Regions from separate parts of the Rhizobium sp. CC1099 genome, predicted to be linked through region 1. Evidence: predicted binding sites of a transcription regulator. Region 1 holds the regulator's gene; each other region holds the start of a gene.
What was found. The regulator HrcA, encoded in region 1, represses chaperone genes, less so after heat shock. The targets are predictions, from matches to a motif close to GTTAGCACTCNCNNNNNGNGAGTGCTAAC.
Positions count from the first base shown of each region.

Region 2: QA644_RS24110 (co-chaperone GroES) is a predicted target of HrcA. The motif match lies at 2,247-2,275, and genes of this name have one in related genera.
Region 3: groES (co-chaperone GroES) is a predicted target of HrcA. The motif match lies at 2,054-2,082, and genes of this name have one in related genera.

Region 1 covers NZ_CP121641.1:10,064-14,327, reverse strand. Annotated here, with positions in the region: gene QA644_RS00070 (nucleoside hydrolase) at 1-423, shown strand, start outside; gene grpE (nucleotide exchange factor GrpE) at 461-1,093, opposite strand; gene hrcA (heat-inducible transcriptional repressor HrcA) at 1,194-2,282, opposite strand; gene rph (ribonuclease PH) at 2,467-3,186, shown strand; gene QA644_RS00050 (VOC family protein) at 3,183-3,599, shown strand; gene rdgB (RdgB/HAM1 family non-canonical purine NTP pyrophosphatase) at 3,608-4,252, shown strand; gene hemW (radical SAM family heme chaperone HemW) at 4,262-4,264, shown strand, end outside.
Region 2 covers NZ_CP121642.1:616,162-620,425, reverse strand. Annotated here, with positions in the region: gene QA644_RS24125 (aldo/keto reductase) at 1-163, shown strand, start outside; gene QA644_RS24120 (aldo/keto reductase) at 194-1,351, shown strand; gene QA644_RS24115 (flavodoxin) at 1,454-2,038, shown strand; gene QA644_RS24110 (co-chaperone GroES) at 2,330-2,647, shown strand; gene groL (chaperonin GroEL) at 2,697-4,264, shown strand, end outside.
Region 3 covers NZ_CP121642.1:1,378,404-1,382,667, reverse strand. Annotated here, with positions in the region: gene groL (chaperonin GroEL) at 1-1,554, opposite strand, end outside; gene groES (co-chaperone GroES) at 1,596-1,910, opposite strand; gene QA644_RS27755 (Hsp20/alpha crystallin family protein) at 2,246-2,752, shown strand; gene QA644_RS27750 (hypothetical protein) at 3,049-3,234, shown strand; partial or broken gene QA644_RS27745 (isoprenylcysteine carboxylmethyltransferase family protein) at 3,264-3,362, shown strand; gene QA644_RS27740 (hydroxyacid dehydrogenase) at 3,439-4,264, shown strand, end outside.

The DNA of each region.
Region 1 (4,264 bases):
GATCCGGAAGCAGCCGACATCGTCCTTCGTTCCGGCATAGCGATCGTGATGATGCCGCTCGACGTGACACATCAGCTGCTGACTCGGAAGGATCGCGTCAAGCGCATGGCCGATCTCGGCACGGCACCGGCCAAAGCAATGGTCGAAATGCTGGAATTCTTCGAGCGCTTCGATGTCGAGAAGTATGGTTCTGACGGTGGGCCTCTGCACGATCCGGCGGTCGTCGCCTACCTACTGAAGCCTGAGCTCTTCAAGGGCCGTGACTGCAATGTCGAGATCGAGGTGAAGTCGGAGCTGACCGTGGGCATGACGGTGGTCGACTGGTGGCATGTGACCGAGCGCAAGCGCAATGCCAAGGTGATGCGCTATGTGGATGCGGACGGCTTCTTCGATCTGCTGATCGAGCGCTTCGCCCGCATCTGATTTTCGGACTGATTATGAAAGGCGCCTGAGAAGAAGATCAGGCGTCCTTTTCGGTGAAGGCCGTGTTGAGGTCTGCATCCGCTGCCTTCGGGCCGCCTTTGGCCACGCCGACCATTGCGGGACGAAGAACACGCTCGCCGATCGTGAAGCCTGCCTGAACGACCTGGACGACCGTGTTATTCGCCACTTCGGCATTCGGAACCTCGAACATCGCCTGGTGGAAGTTCGGATCGAACTTCTGGCCGATCGGATCCAACTTGCGGACGCCGTGGCGCTCCAGCGCTGAGAGCATGGAGCGCTCCGTCATCTCGACACCTTCGATCAAAGTGTTGAGGCCTGTCTCGCCCGCTTCCTTCGCCTCTGCCGGGATGGCATCGAGCGCGCGGCGCAGATTGTCCGAAACGGCAAGCATATCGCGCGCAAAGCCCGCGACCGAGTAGGACTTTGCATCCTTCACGTCGCGCTCCGTGCGGCGGCGCAGATTGTCCATTTCGGCGGCAAGACGCAGATAGCGGTCGCGCAGCTCGGCATTTTCAGCTTTGAGCACTTCAAGCGGATCCGGCTGGCGCGGCGCTTCCACCGTGGTTTCGTTCTCGACGTTTGCGGCAACGTCGTCTGCGGCTTCAGCCGCGGCAGCGTCAGATCCGTTTTTCGTCGTTTCGTCAGTCATGACGGTCTCCGGTCGTGGGTTCTCTTGGGATGCGCCCGATATCGAGCTTTGACCGCAAAAAATCAAGTCTGCGTGACAAAGAAGAAAAAATTCCGGTTTTTTACAGCGTGCCGCGCGCAAGCCGGGAAATCAGCTGGGCGGTGTAATCCACCATCGGCACGATGCGTGAATAATTGAGCCGTGTCGGCCCGATGACGCCGACGGCGCCGACAATGCGGTCGTCATCGTCGCGATAGGGCGCAACAATCAGCGATGAGCCGGAAAGCGAAAAGAGCTTGTTCTCAGAACCGATGAAGATGCGCACGCCCGGACCGGTTTCGGCAAGGTTCAGCAGCTCGATCAGGCTGTCCTTCTTTTCGAGATCGTCGAAGAGCATGCGGAGACGATCGAGGTCCTCCGCGCCTGCCAGGCCCTCGAGCAGATTGGATCGGCCTCGAATAATAAGTTGCGGCGGTTTGCCTTCGTCCGCATCGCCAGACCACACCGCGATACCGCGCTCGACGAGATCCCGGGACAACGCGTCGAGCTCGTGGCGGACGTTCTCCTTTAAGCGGCTGAGCTGCTTGCGCAATTCCGGCAATGTCTGGCCGGACATATGGGCATTGAGGAAATTCGCGGCCTCCGTCAGCTGCGACGACGTAACGCCTGCCGGCAATTCGATAATGCGGTTTTCGACCTGATCGTGATCGCCGACGAGCACTGCCAACGCCTTGGTGGGCTCCAGGCGGATGAATTCGACGTGTTTGAGAACCGGATCGCTCTTTGAGGTGATGACGAGCCCTGCACCGCGCGAAATGCCGGACAGCATCCGGCTTGCCTCGTTCATCATCGATTCAACCGGATTGTCGCGGCTTTCGGGGCGAACCTGGCGGTCGATATTCGCACGGTCCTCGGCGGAAAGGTCGCCGACCTGCATGAAGGCATCGACGAAGAAGCGAAGGCCGCCCTGCGTCGGCAGGCGTCCGGCGCTGACATGCGGCGAGTAGATCAGGCCCAACTCCTCCAGGTCGCTCATCACGTTGCGCACCGACGCGGGCGATAGCGACATGGGCAGAATGCGGGAGAGATTGCGCGAGCCGAGCGGCTCGCCACTTTCCAGATAGCCTTCAACGATCCGGCGGAAGATTTCCTTGGAGCGTTCATCCAGCGCAGCAACGGCATCCGAAACCGACGTCGACCTGAACCCCATGAACTTCCTTAGACCTGCGCTGCTGATGACGATCCTTAAAATATAGCCGTTCTCGCCCTCGTAGCAAAAGGGAATTTGCAAATGGCTGCGGCCAATCGTAGAAGCGGTCGACACCATTCAAGCATGCATGATGTTTTGCGAGAACCGCCTTACGGTTTTCGGCATCGTGCTTCAGGAGATCACAATGCGGCCTTCAGGCAGAAAAACCGACCAGATGCGCAAAGTCACTTTCGAGCGCAATTTTTCAAAGCATGCGGAAGGTTCCTGCCTCGTCAAATTCGGCGATACGCATGTGCTCTGTACCGCAAGCCTGGAAGACAAGACGCCACCGTGGCTGCGCAACACTGGAAAGGGCTGGGTCACGGCCGAATATGGCATGCTGCCGCGGGCAACCGGCGAGCGCATGAAACGCGAGGCCGCGGCGGGCAAGCAGGGCGGGCGCACACAGGAAATCCAGCGCCTGATCGGCCGCTCTCTTCGTGCCGTCGTCGATCTCAAGGAACTCGGCGAGCGCCAGATCACGCTCGACTGCGACGTCATTCAGGCTGACGGCGGTACGCGCACGGCCTCCATTACGGGCGCCTGGATTGCGCTCTACGACTGCCTGAAGTGGATGGAAACCCGCAACATGATCAAGGTCGAGCGCGTGCTCAAGGATCATGTCGCGGCGATTTCCTGCGGCATCTTCGCCAGCCAGCCGGTGATCGACCTCGATTATCTCGAAGATTCCTCGGCCGAAACCGATGCGAATTTCGTCATGACGGGCGCGGGCGGCATCGTTGAAATTCAGGGGACCGCCGAAGGCACGCCGTTCACGGACGGGGAATTTGCGGCGCTGATGACAATGGCGAAAACCGGCATCGTGGAGCTCGTCGACATGCAGAAACAGGCCATCGCCGGATGACTGCCCTGCTGGAAGGCATGCTGGAGACGGCGCTTTATGCCAAGGATCTCGACAAGGCCGAGGCTTTTTACGAAGGCGTGCTCGGCCTTGCCAAGATCACGCGCGCCGCAAACCGGCATGTATTCTTCCGCTGCGGGCAAGGCGTGCTGTTGATCTTCAACCCCGATGAAACGGTGAAACCGCCAGCGGCCGATGCCCTGCAGGTGCCGCCCCACGGCACGAAAGGTCAGGGCCACGCATGTTTCCGCGTGTCTGGTAAAAACATCGATGCCATGGCGGTGAAGCTCAAAGCCGCGGGCATCGAAATCGAATCCGAAGTCCACTGGCCGAACGGCGGCCGCTCGATCTATTTCCGCGATCCCGCGGGAAACAGCCTCGAATGCGCCGAAGCCAGAATCTGGGGCATTGAATAGGACCGACCATGCGCACGCTTGAAACGAAGACGATCGTCGTCGCCAGCCACAACGCCGGCAAGATCCGCGAGATCCAGGAACTGATCGGACCGCTCGGCTTTACCGCCAAATCGGCAGCGGACCTCAACTTCATCGAGCCTGACGAAACCGGCACAACCTTCGAGGAAAACGCGACGATCAAGGCTCTCGCCTCTGCCAAAGCAGCAGGGATGCCGGCGCTTTCCGACGATTCTGGACTGGTGATCGATGTGCTTGGTGGCGATCCGGGCGTCCATACGGCCAACTGGGCCGAGACCGCAGACGGCACGCGCGATTTTGCGATGGGGATGGAAAAGGTACAACAGGCGCTGGAGAAAGCCGGAGCCACCAAGCCGGAACAACGGCGCGCGCGCTTCGTCAGCGTGCTCTGCCTCGCCTGGCCAGACGGGCATACGGAGCTTTTCCGCGGCGAGGTGGAAGGTACCGTCGTCTGGCCGCCGCGCGGCACCCAGGGTTTCGGTTACGATCCGGTCTTCCAACCGGAAGGTTACGACATCACCTTCGGCGAGATGAGTGCCGAGGAAAAGCACGGCTGGAACATTGGCAAGCCGCAGGCCCTGTCGCATCGGGCGCGCGCATTCAAACGCTTTGTCGAAACCTGCCTGGAAGCGTAAGGTCGGTTCGTG
Region 2 (4,264 bases), on a different replicon from region 1:
ATCCGTCCGCGCCGCACGCATCACCGAGAACTTCGACGTTTTTGACTTCGTTCTGTCCGTGGACGAGATGGCGGCAATAGATGCCCTGGACACAGGCGTCCGCAGCGGCCCGAACCCGGATGACGTCGATACCAAGACGTATCCCCTTCGGATCGAAGACTGATGCCGTCCCGCGATGAAAGGACCATCTGACATGACAAACGAGCAAAACATGAATATGGGACGACGTGGCTTTCTGGGGACAGCGGGAAGCCTCGCAGCAGCATCGTTCCTACCCGGAAATGCTGCATCTGCGTCCGCTCAGACCAGTGCCTTGACCAGCCCAGCCGAGTCCACGCAGAGCGGGCGGCGAAAGCTCGGGGCACTGGAAGTTGCCAGCGTCGGCATCGGCGTCCAGAACATGAGCCGGACCTACCAGACCACGATCCCTAGCCGGCCGGAGATGATCAAGATCATCCGGACGGCCTTCGAACGCGGTGTCACCTTCTATGACGCGGCCGAGGCATACGGACCTCATGAGGTGGAGCGGATTCTCGGTGAAGGCGTCGAGCCATTCCGGGACAAAGTCGTGATCGCATCCAAGTTCGGGTGGAACATCGATCTTGAAACGGGCGAGCGTCGCCCGGGTCTCAATAGCCGCCCTGACCATATCAAGCTGGCCGTCGACGGCATGCTCAAGCGCCTGCGGACCGACCGGATCGACCTCCTTTATCAGCACCGTGTGGACCCCGCGGTCCCCATCGAGGACGTCGCCGGCGCAGTTAAGGTCCTCATGGACGAAGGCAAGGTGCTGCATTGGGGCCTCTCCGAAATGGGACCGAACACGTTGCGTCGCGCCCATGCCGCGCTTCCGGTCACCGCCGTACAGAACGAATATTCGATGCTGTGGCGCGGGCCTGAGAAGGTGGTACTCCCCCTTTGCGAGGAGCTGGGCATCGGGTTTGTGCCGTGGAGCCCTCTTGGGGTTGGTTTTTTAACTGGCGCGATTGACGCAAGGACGCGCTTTGCAGAGGGCGACATTCGCCGAGTGGAATCCCGCTTCTCACCTGAGAACCTGCCGCACAATCTCTCGCTCGTTGACCTTTTGAAGACGTGGGCCGAACGGAAGCAGGCGACCCCTGCCCAGATCGCTCTGGCCTGGCTGATGGCGCAGAAGCCCTGGATTGTTCCGATTCCCGGTAGCACGCAGATGCCGCACATGCTCGAGAATATCAGCGCAGCATCGGTTCGTTTCACTTTGGCCGAACTCACCGAGCTCAATGCTGCTGCGTCAACGATTGAAAGTCGGGGAGCGCGTCTTCCAGACCAGGTCCTGGTCTTTTCGGGTGTCGAAGCGCCTCCAAAAACGTGACCGGCAGGCTCGACATAATTGCCCGCCTAGCCTTAGCGGCCCGCCGCAAAGTGAGCGACGGGCACTCTGAGTGTACACCCTTACGCGAAGGCTGAAGTCAATATGATCAAAGACATATCCCGACGCGCGTTGCTGGCCGCTCCCGCTCTGTTGTCTTTGGGTGCTGGGACGTGCGCGAGCGCGCAGCTGACGAGTACGCCACAGCGCGCGCCCTCAAACATCCTTGTCGCCTATTTCTCCCGCACGGGAAACACTCGTGTCCTCGCCGGAACCCTGCAGCGGACGCTTCTTGCAGACCTCTTCGAAATCCTTCCGTCGCGGCCCTATCCGGACGACTACGAGCAGACAGTAGAGCAAGCACGGCAGGAGCGGGATAGCGGCTTTGAGCCACCTCTGAAGATGACGGTTCCTGGCATGGCCACCTATGAGACAGTATTCCTCGGTTTTCCGATCTGGGGGGAGACCGTCCCACCGGTGATCCGCTCATTTCTGAGCATGCATGATCTCTTGGGCAAGACGGTCCGGCCCTTCGTCACCCATGGAGGTTATGGTCTTGGCAATAGTATGACCGTCCTTGCAGCCCATGCACGGGGCGCTCAGATCGAGCCTCCCTTCTCAATGGAGGCGGACCAGGAACGCCGAACTCTCAACGAGGTCAGGACATGGCTCAGCGAAATCGAGCTGTGATGATGTCCCACTGAAACGCGAAGTATCCTTGTCCGGCAAAGAAGCAGTGTATGGCTCAACGTCGCTGATAGACTTTCGAGAAGTTCTTTGTCGTGATCCTTCCTGAAATACTTCATGAAAATCGAACAAAAAATCCGCGGATTATCCTAGAGCTTGTTGTATTTTCTAACGGATAATGATTTGGATTATCCGCTTGCAGATAATATTTCTTGGCACTCCTACCAATCGAGTGCCAGAGATGTTATGTAATAGATGCGGCCGCCCTATGCGCCGACCGCAGAAAGATCCCTCATGACATTCCGTCCTCTCCACGACCGCGTCGTCATACGGCGCGCGAAAGGTGACCTAAAATCGAGGGGCGGGATCATCATTCCCGACACCGCCAAGGAAAAGCCGCAGGAAGGCGAAGTGATCGCCGTTGGGCCGGGCTTGCGCGACGAAAATGGGCGACTGATGCCGCTCGAAGTGGAGACCGGCGACGTGATCCTGTTCGGAAAGTGGGCGGAAACCGAGATCGGGATCGATGGCGAAGATCTCCTGATCGTGAAGGAGTGCGACATCATGGGCATCGTCGAAAAGACCGAGGCGACCGCCGACACGGCCGCCTGATCCGCCGAATTCCGACCCCGACTCTCAAGACCGAACTGGACCACAGACAATGTCTGCCAAGGAAATCATCTTCTCCACCGACGCACGCGATCGTCTGCTTCGCGGCGTCGAGGTGCTCAACAATGCCGTCAAGGTAACGTTAGGCCCCAAAGGCCGCAACGTCGTCATCGACAAGTCCTATGGCGCGCCACGCATTACCAAGGACGGCGTCGCGGTCGCCAAGGAAATCGAACTTGCGGACAAGTTCGAGAACATGGGCGCGCAGATGGTGCGCGAAGTGGCATCCAAGACCAACGATCTTGCGGGCGACGGCACCACAACCGCGACGGTGCTCGCAGCCTCCATCTTTCGCGAAGGCGCCAAACTTGTTGCGGCCGGGATGAACCCCATGGATTTGAGGCGCGGCATCGATCTTGGCGTTGCGGCCGTACTCACGGAAATCAAAGCGCGCGCCACGAAGGTTAGCTCATCGAGCGAAATCGCCCAGGTCGGCACAATCGCCGCCAATGGCGATGCGACGGTAGGCAAAATGATCGCTGATGCGATGGAAAAGGTTGGCAACGAAGGTGTCATCACAGTCGAGGAGGCCAGGACGGCCGATACTGAACTCAGTGTCGTCGAGGGCATGCAATTCGACCGGGGCTATCTCTCGCCTTACTTTGTAACCAATGCCGAAAAAATGCGCGTGGAGCTGGAGGACCCATATGTCCTTATCTATGAGAAGAAGCTCGGCAATCTGCAGGCAATGCTGCCCATCCTCGAAGCCGTGGTGCAGAGCGGCAAGCCGCTGCTTATTATTTCCGAGGATGTCGAAGGCGAAGCTCTGGCCACATTGGTCGTCAATAAATTGCGGGGCGGATTGAAGGTCGCTGCCGTCAAGGCCCCGGGCTTCGGCGATCGCCGCAAGGCCATCCTGGAGGACATCGCCATTCTGACGGCCGGCCAGATGATCTCCGAGGATCTCGGCATCAAGCTGGAAAATGTCACGCTGGATATGCTCGGGCGCACCAAGCGGGCACTGATCGAAAAGGATACCACCACGATCATAGACGGCGCAGGTGAAAAATCTGAGATCGCTCGACGCATCAGCCAGATTAAGGCGCAGATCGAGGAAACCACCTCCGACTACGACAAGGAAAAGCTGCAAGAACGCCTTGCAAAACTCGCCGGCGGCGTTGCGGTGATCCGCGTCGGTGGCTCGACCGAAATTGAAGTCAAGGAGAAGAAGGACCGCATCGACGATGCCCTGAACGCAACTCGTGCGGCGGTCGAGGAGGGAATCGTTCCGGGCGGAGGCGTCGCCCTATTGCGCGCCAAGTCGGTACTGGCGGGGCTAACTGCAGAAAACGCCGACGTGACGGCGGGGATTTCGGTCGTGCTGAGGGCGCTGGAAGCCCCGATCCGGCAGATCGCCGACAATGCCGGTGTCGAGGGCTCTATCGTTGTTGGGAAACTCGCCGAAAGCACGGATCACAACCAGGGGTTCGACGCACAGACGGAGACCTATGTCGATATGATCAAGGCTGGCATTGTCGATCCTGCCAAGGTGGTGCGGACCGCTTTGCAAGACGCCGGCTCGATCGCAGCACTTCTGATCACCGCCGAAGCGGTGATTGC
Region 3 (4,264 bases), on a different replicon from region 1:
CGTCGTCACCAGCAGGCCGGCAACGGAGGCAGCATCTTGAAGCGCTGTGCGCACGACCTTGACCGGGTCGATCACGCCCATCTGATAGAGATCGCCATATTCATTGGTCTGAGCATTCCAGCCGTAGGAGAATTCGGCTTTTTCACGCAGCTTGCCGACAACGATCGAACCTTCCGCCCCGGCATTCTCGGCGATCTGGCGCGCCGGGGATTCGATTGCGCGCCGGACGATCTCGACGCCGACACGCTGGTCAGAATTGCCCGTGGTGAGGTTGTCGAGCGCCTTGACGGCGCGCAGCAGCGCCACACCGCCGCCTGGCAGGATGCCTTCCTCGACTGCCGCACGGGTCGCATGCAGTGCATCGTCGACGCGGTCCTTCTTTTCCTTCACTTCGACTTCCGTCGAGCCGCCGACGCGGATGACGGCGACACCGCCTGCGAGCTTGGCAAGACGTTCCTGCAGCTTCTCGCGATCGTAGTCGGAGGTGGTTTCTTCGATCTGCGCCCTGATCTGGACAACGCGGCCTTCGATGTCGGACTTGGCGCCGGCGCCGTCGATGATCGTGGTGTTTTCCTTCTCGACAACGATTTTCTTCGCACGGCCGAGCATGTCGAGGGTAACGGACTCGAGCTTGATGCCGAGGTCTTCGGAGATGACCGTACCACCGGTGAGGATCGCGATGTCCTCGAGCATGGCCTTGCGGCGGTCGCCGAAGCCCGGAGCTTTGACGGCAGCAATCTTCAGCCCGCCGCGCAGCTTGTTGACGACGAGCGTGGCAAGTGCTTCGCCTTCGACGTCTTCAGCGATGATGAGCAGCGGCTTGCCCGATTGCACGACGGCTTCGAGAACCGGAAGCATCGACTGCAGGTTCGAGAGCTTCTTCTCGTGGATGAGAACATAGGGATCCTCAAGCTCGACCCGCATCTTGTCCTGATTGGTAACGAAGTACGGCGACAGGTAGCCGCGGTCAAACTGCATGCCTTCGACGACTTCGAGTTCGGTTTCGGCGGTCTTGGCTTCTTCGACGGTGATGACGCCTTCATTGCCGACCTTCTGCATGGCTTCAGCAAGGAAACTGCCGATTTCGACATCCCCGTTGGCGGAGATCGAGCCGACCTGGGCGATTTCGGCATTATTGGAGATCTTGCGAGCGTTGTTCGTCAGTTCCTTGACAACGGCATCGACAGCAAGATCGATACCGCGCTTCAGGTCCATCGGGTTCATGCCGGCAGCAACGGCCTTGGCGCCTTCGCGAACGATCGCCTGGGCAAGAACGGTTGCCGTCGTCGTGCCGTCGCCGGCAACGTCGCTGGTCTTCGACGCGACTTCGCGCAGCATCTGCGCGCCCATGTTTTCGAACTTGTCCTCAAGTTCGATTTCCTTGGCGACCGAAACACCGTCCTTGGTGATGCGCGGCGCGCCGAAGGACTTGTCGATCACGACGTTACGGCCCTTCGGGCCGAGCGTCACCTTCACCGCGTTGGCAAGCACGTCGACCCCGCGCAGCATGCGGTCACGCGCGTCGCTGTGGAATTTGACTTCTTTAGCAGCCATGTCTTCACTCCTCCATTGGGTAGCGTTAGCTGAAAGGCGCCTCAAGCGGCCTTCTTGCCGGCCGCCGGAACCTCGATGATGCCCATTACGTCGCTTTCCTTCATGATCAGCAGGTCTTCGCCGTCAATCTTGATCTCGGTGCCGGACCATTTACCGAACAGGATACGGTCGCCCGCCTTGACGTCGAGCGGCTGGATCTGGCCGGCGTCATTGCGCGCGCCGGGGCCGACGGCGATGACTTCGCCTTCCTGCGGCTTTTCCTTGGCGGTGTCGGGAATGATAATACCGCCTTTGGTCCTTTCTTCGGACTCAACCCGGCGGACGAGAATGCGATCATGAAGCGGTCGGAACGTCATGTCTTCCTCCATGGACGATGATGATCACTTATCACGCTCCCGGACCAGGCGACCAATCCGGGCGGCTACCGAGCCTTGCTGACCGCTCGGCGGAAAAAATCTGCTACCGATTTTTTCGAATTTCAAGAGGGCGACGGCAAAAAATTAGCACTCGTGTCAGGAGAGTGCTAACGCGCGGAACGGAAGCTTCCCCATCAGCGTTTAATCTGTGATGCGGCGCAGGCAGTTCTGCGCAGTGTCAAGTGTATTCCGAAGAGTGACTTGTCGCCTGATACCCGCCAGGGCAAAGGCGAGTGCGCCGGATGATCTGGCGCGTTGAAAACATGGAGGCTTAGATGAGCGTTCGTGATCTTATTCCCTGGGGCCGCAGCAACAGTCCGGTCCCGACAGGCTATGCAGGCAGAGACCAGCACCCGTTCCTTGCGCTTCATCGCGAGATGAACAGGTTGTTCGATGATGTCTTCCGCGGCGTCGAGGGCCATTTTCCGACTGTCGGGTCCGGTTTCATGTTCGAAACGGCCTGGCCGAAGATCGAAGTCGCGGAGACGGACAAGGACATCCGTATCGTCGCCGAAATCCCAGGAATGGACGAGAAGGATATCGAACTTCTGATCGACAATGGCATCCTGACGATCCGCGGTGAAAAGCGGGCCGACAGCGAGGACAAGGACCGGCAATTCTCCGAGCGGTTCTACGGCCGCTTCGAGCGCCGCCTGTCGCTCAATAACGAGGTGCAGGAAGACAAGGTCGACGCTTCGTTCAAAAACGGCGTTTTGACGATCACCCTGCCACGCTCGGAAACGGCGCAATCGACCGCCAAGCGCATTACGATCAACAGCTAGGCCGCCGAACACCGTTGCCAAACCGCATCCGTGGGCCGAGAAACAGGGCGGGACCGCTGGCAGCGACCCCGTTCTCGTCGCCTCGGCCTTTGGCGACAATGGATGCTATATTCGGCTTTGAGCGAGCGCCAGGAGGATATCGTCAGTTGCATCGGCGCCCGCGGTGAATGCTTAAGCCTCACTTCAGCCGTAGTCTGTGGAAAAGCGACGCTGGGAATCGCCGTGCACCGGGGCGTCGCAGGTTGACTTTGCCGATGAATGAGAACATATAGGGAACAAATGTAACGGAGATGCTCATGACGCACGCAGAACTCGTTATACAGAATGCCTTGGCTTTTGTTGCTGCATCCCGCTCGGCGCGCGAGCGCGATCTGGAACGCCGTGAAAAGCTGCTCGAGCGGATCCAGTTGATGAGACCGCCGAACCCCTATCTCGTAAAGACCCGCGGCGGCGAGCAGCTCAAACTTGACCTCGATCACTGAGAGGCGTCTGCCGCTACAGGCCTGGTCCCAGGCTGCTCGACGAAGAAAAGTACCTGGTCAAGGAATTATCCGGCTATGATCGCTATCGCCGGAAGGTGAAGCACCGGCTTGTGCCAGGCATCTGGTAGCTTCGCGAACGAATGCGGGGTTTGCTCTAGGGTGCGTTAAAGCAGGCAGCCCCTGAAGGGCTGCGGAGGAGAAGAGATGGCATATGACGAGCGGCCACTGGCGATCAGTGCACCGGAACCGCGCACGCTCGATCTGATCTTTACCGACGAGGCGCGAAAACTGTTGCACGCCAAATATCAGATCATCGAGGCCGATCCGGAGAATGTCGCCGGGCTCGGCGATGACGTTCTCGGCAAGGCGCGTTACATCATCGGCCAGCCGCCGTTGTCGGTCGGGACCTTGGCGCGCATGCCCGAACTACGCTGCGTGCTGAACGTCGAAAGCAATCTCATCAACAACATGCCTTATGAAATCCTCTTCCAGCGCGGCATTCACGTCGTCACAACGGGACAGGTCTTTGCCGAACCCGTGGCGGAAATCGGTCTGGGTTTTGCACTTTCGCTCGCGCGCGGCATCGTCGACCAGGACTTGGCTTTTCGTAAAGGCAGAGAGCTTTGGGGCGGAGAGGGCAATGCAAGTTCCCGGCTGATTTCAGGCTCCGAGATCGGCATCATCGGCTTCGGCGATCTCGGCAAGGCGCTCCGGCGGGTGCTTTGCGGTTTCCGGGCGACGATCCGGGTCTTCGATCCCTGGCTGCCGCGCTCCATCCTGGAGGAGCACGGCGTCGAAGCGGCGAGCCTAAGAGAGGTGCTAACCGAGAGCGATTTCGTTTTTGTCGTTGCGGCTGTGACCAGTGAGAACAAGCAATTCCTTAACGCTGAGGCGTTTGCCAGCATGCGGCCCGGCTCGGCGTTCATCCTGCTCAGTCGGGCCGATGTCGTCAATTTCGATGCGCTGATGGCGGCCGTCGCATCGGGCCATATCGTTGCGGCAAGCGACGTGTATCCCGAAGAGCCGTTGC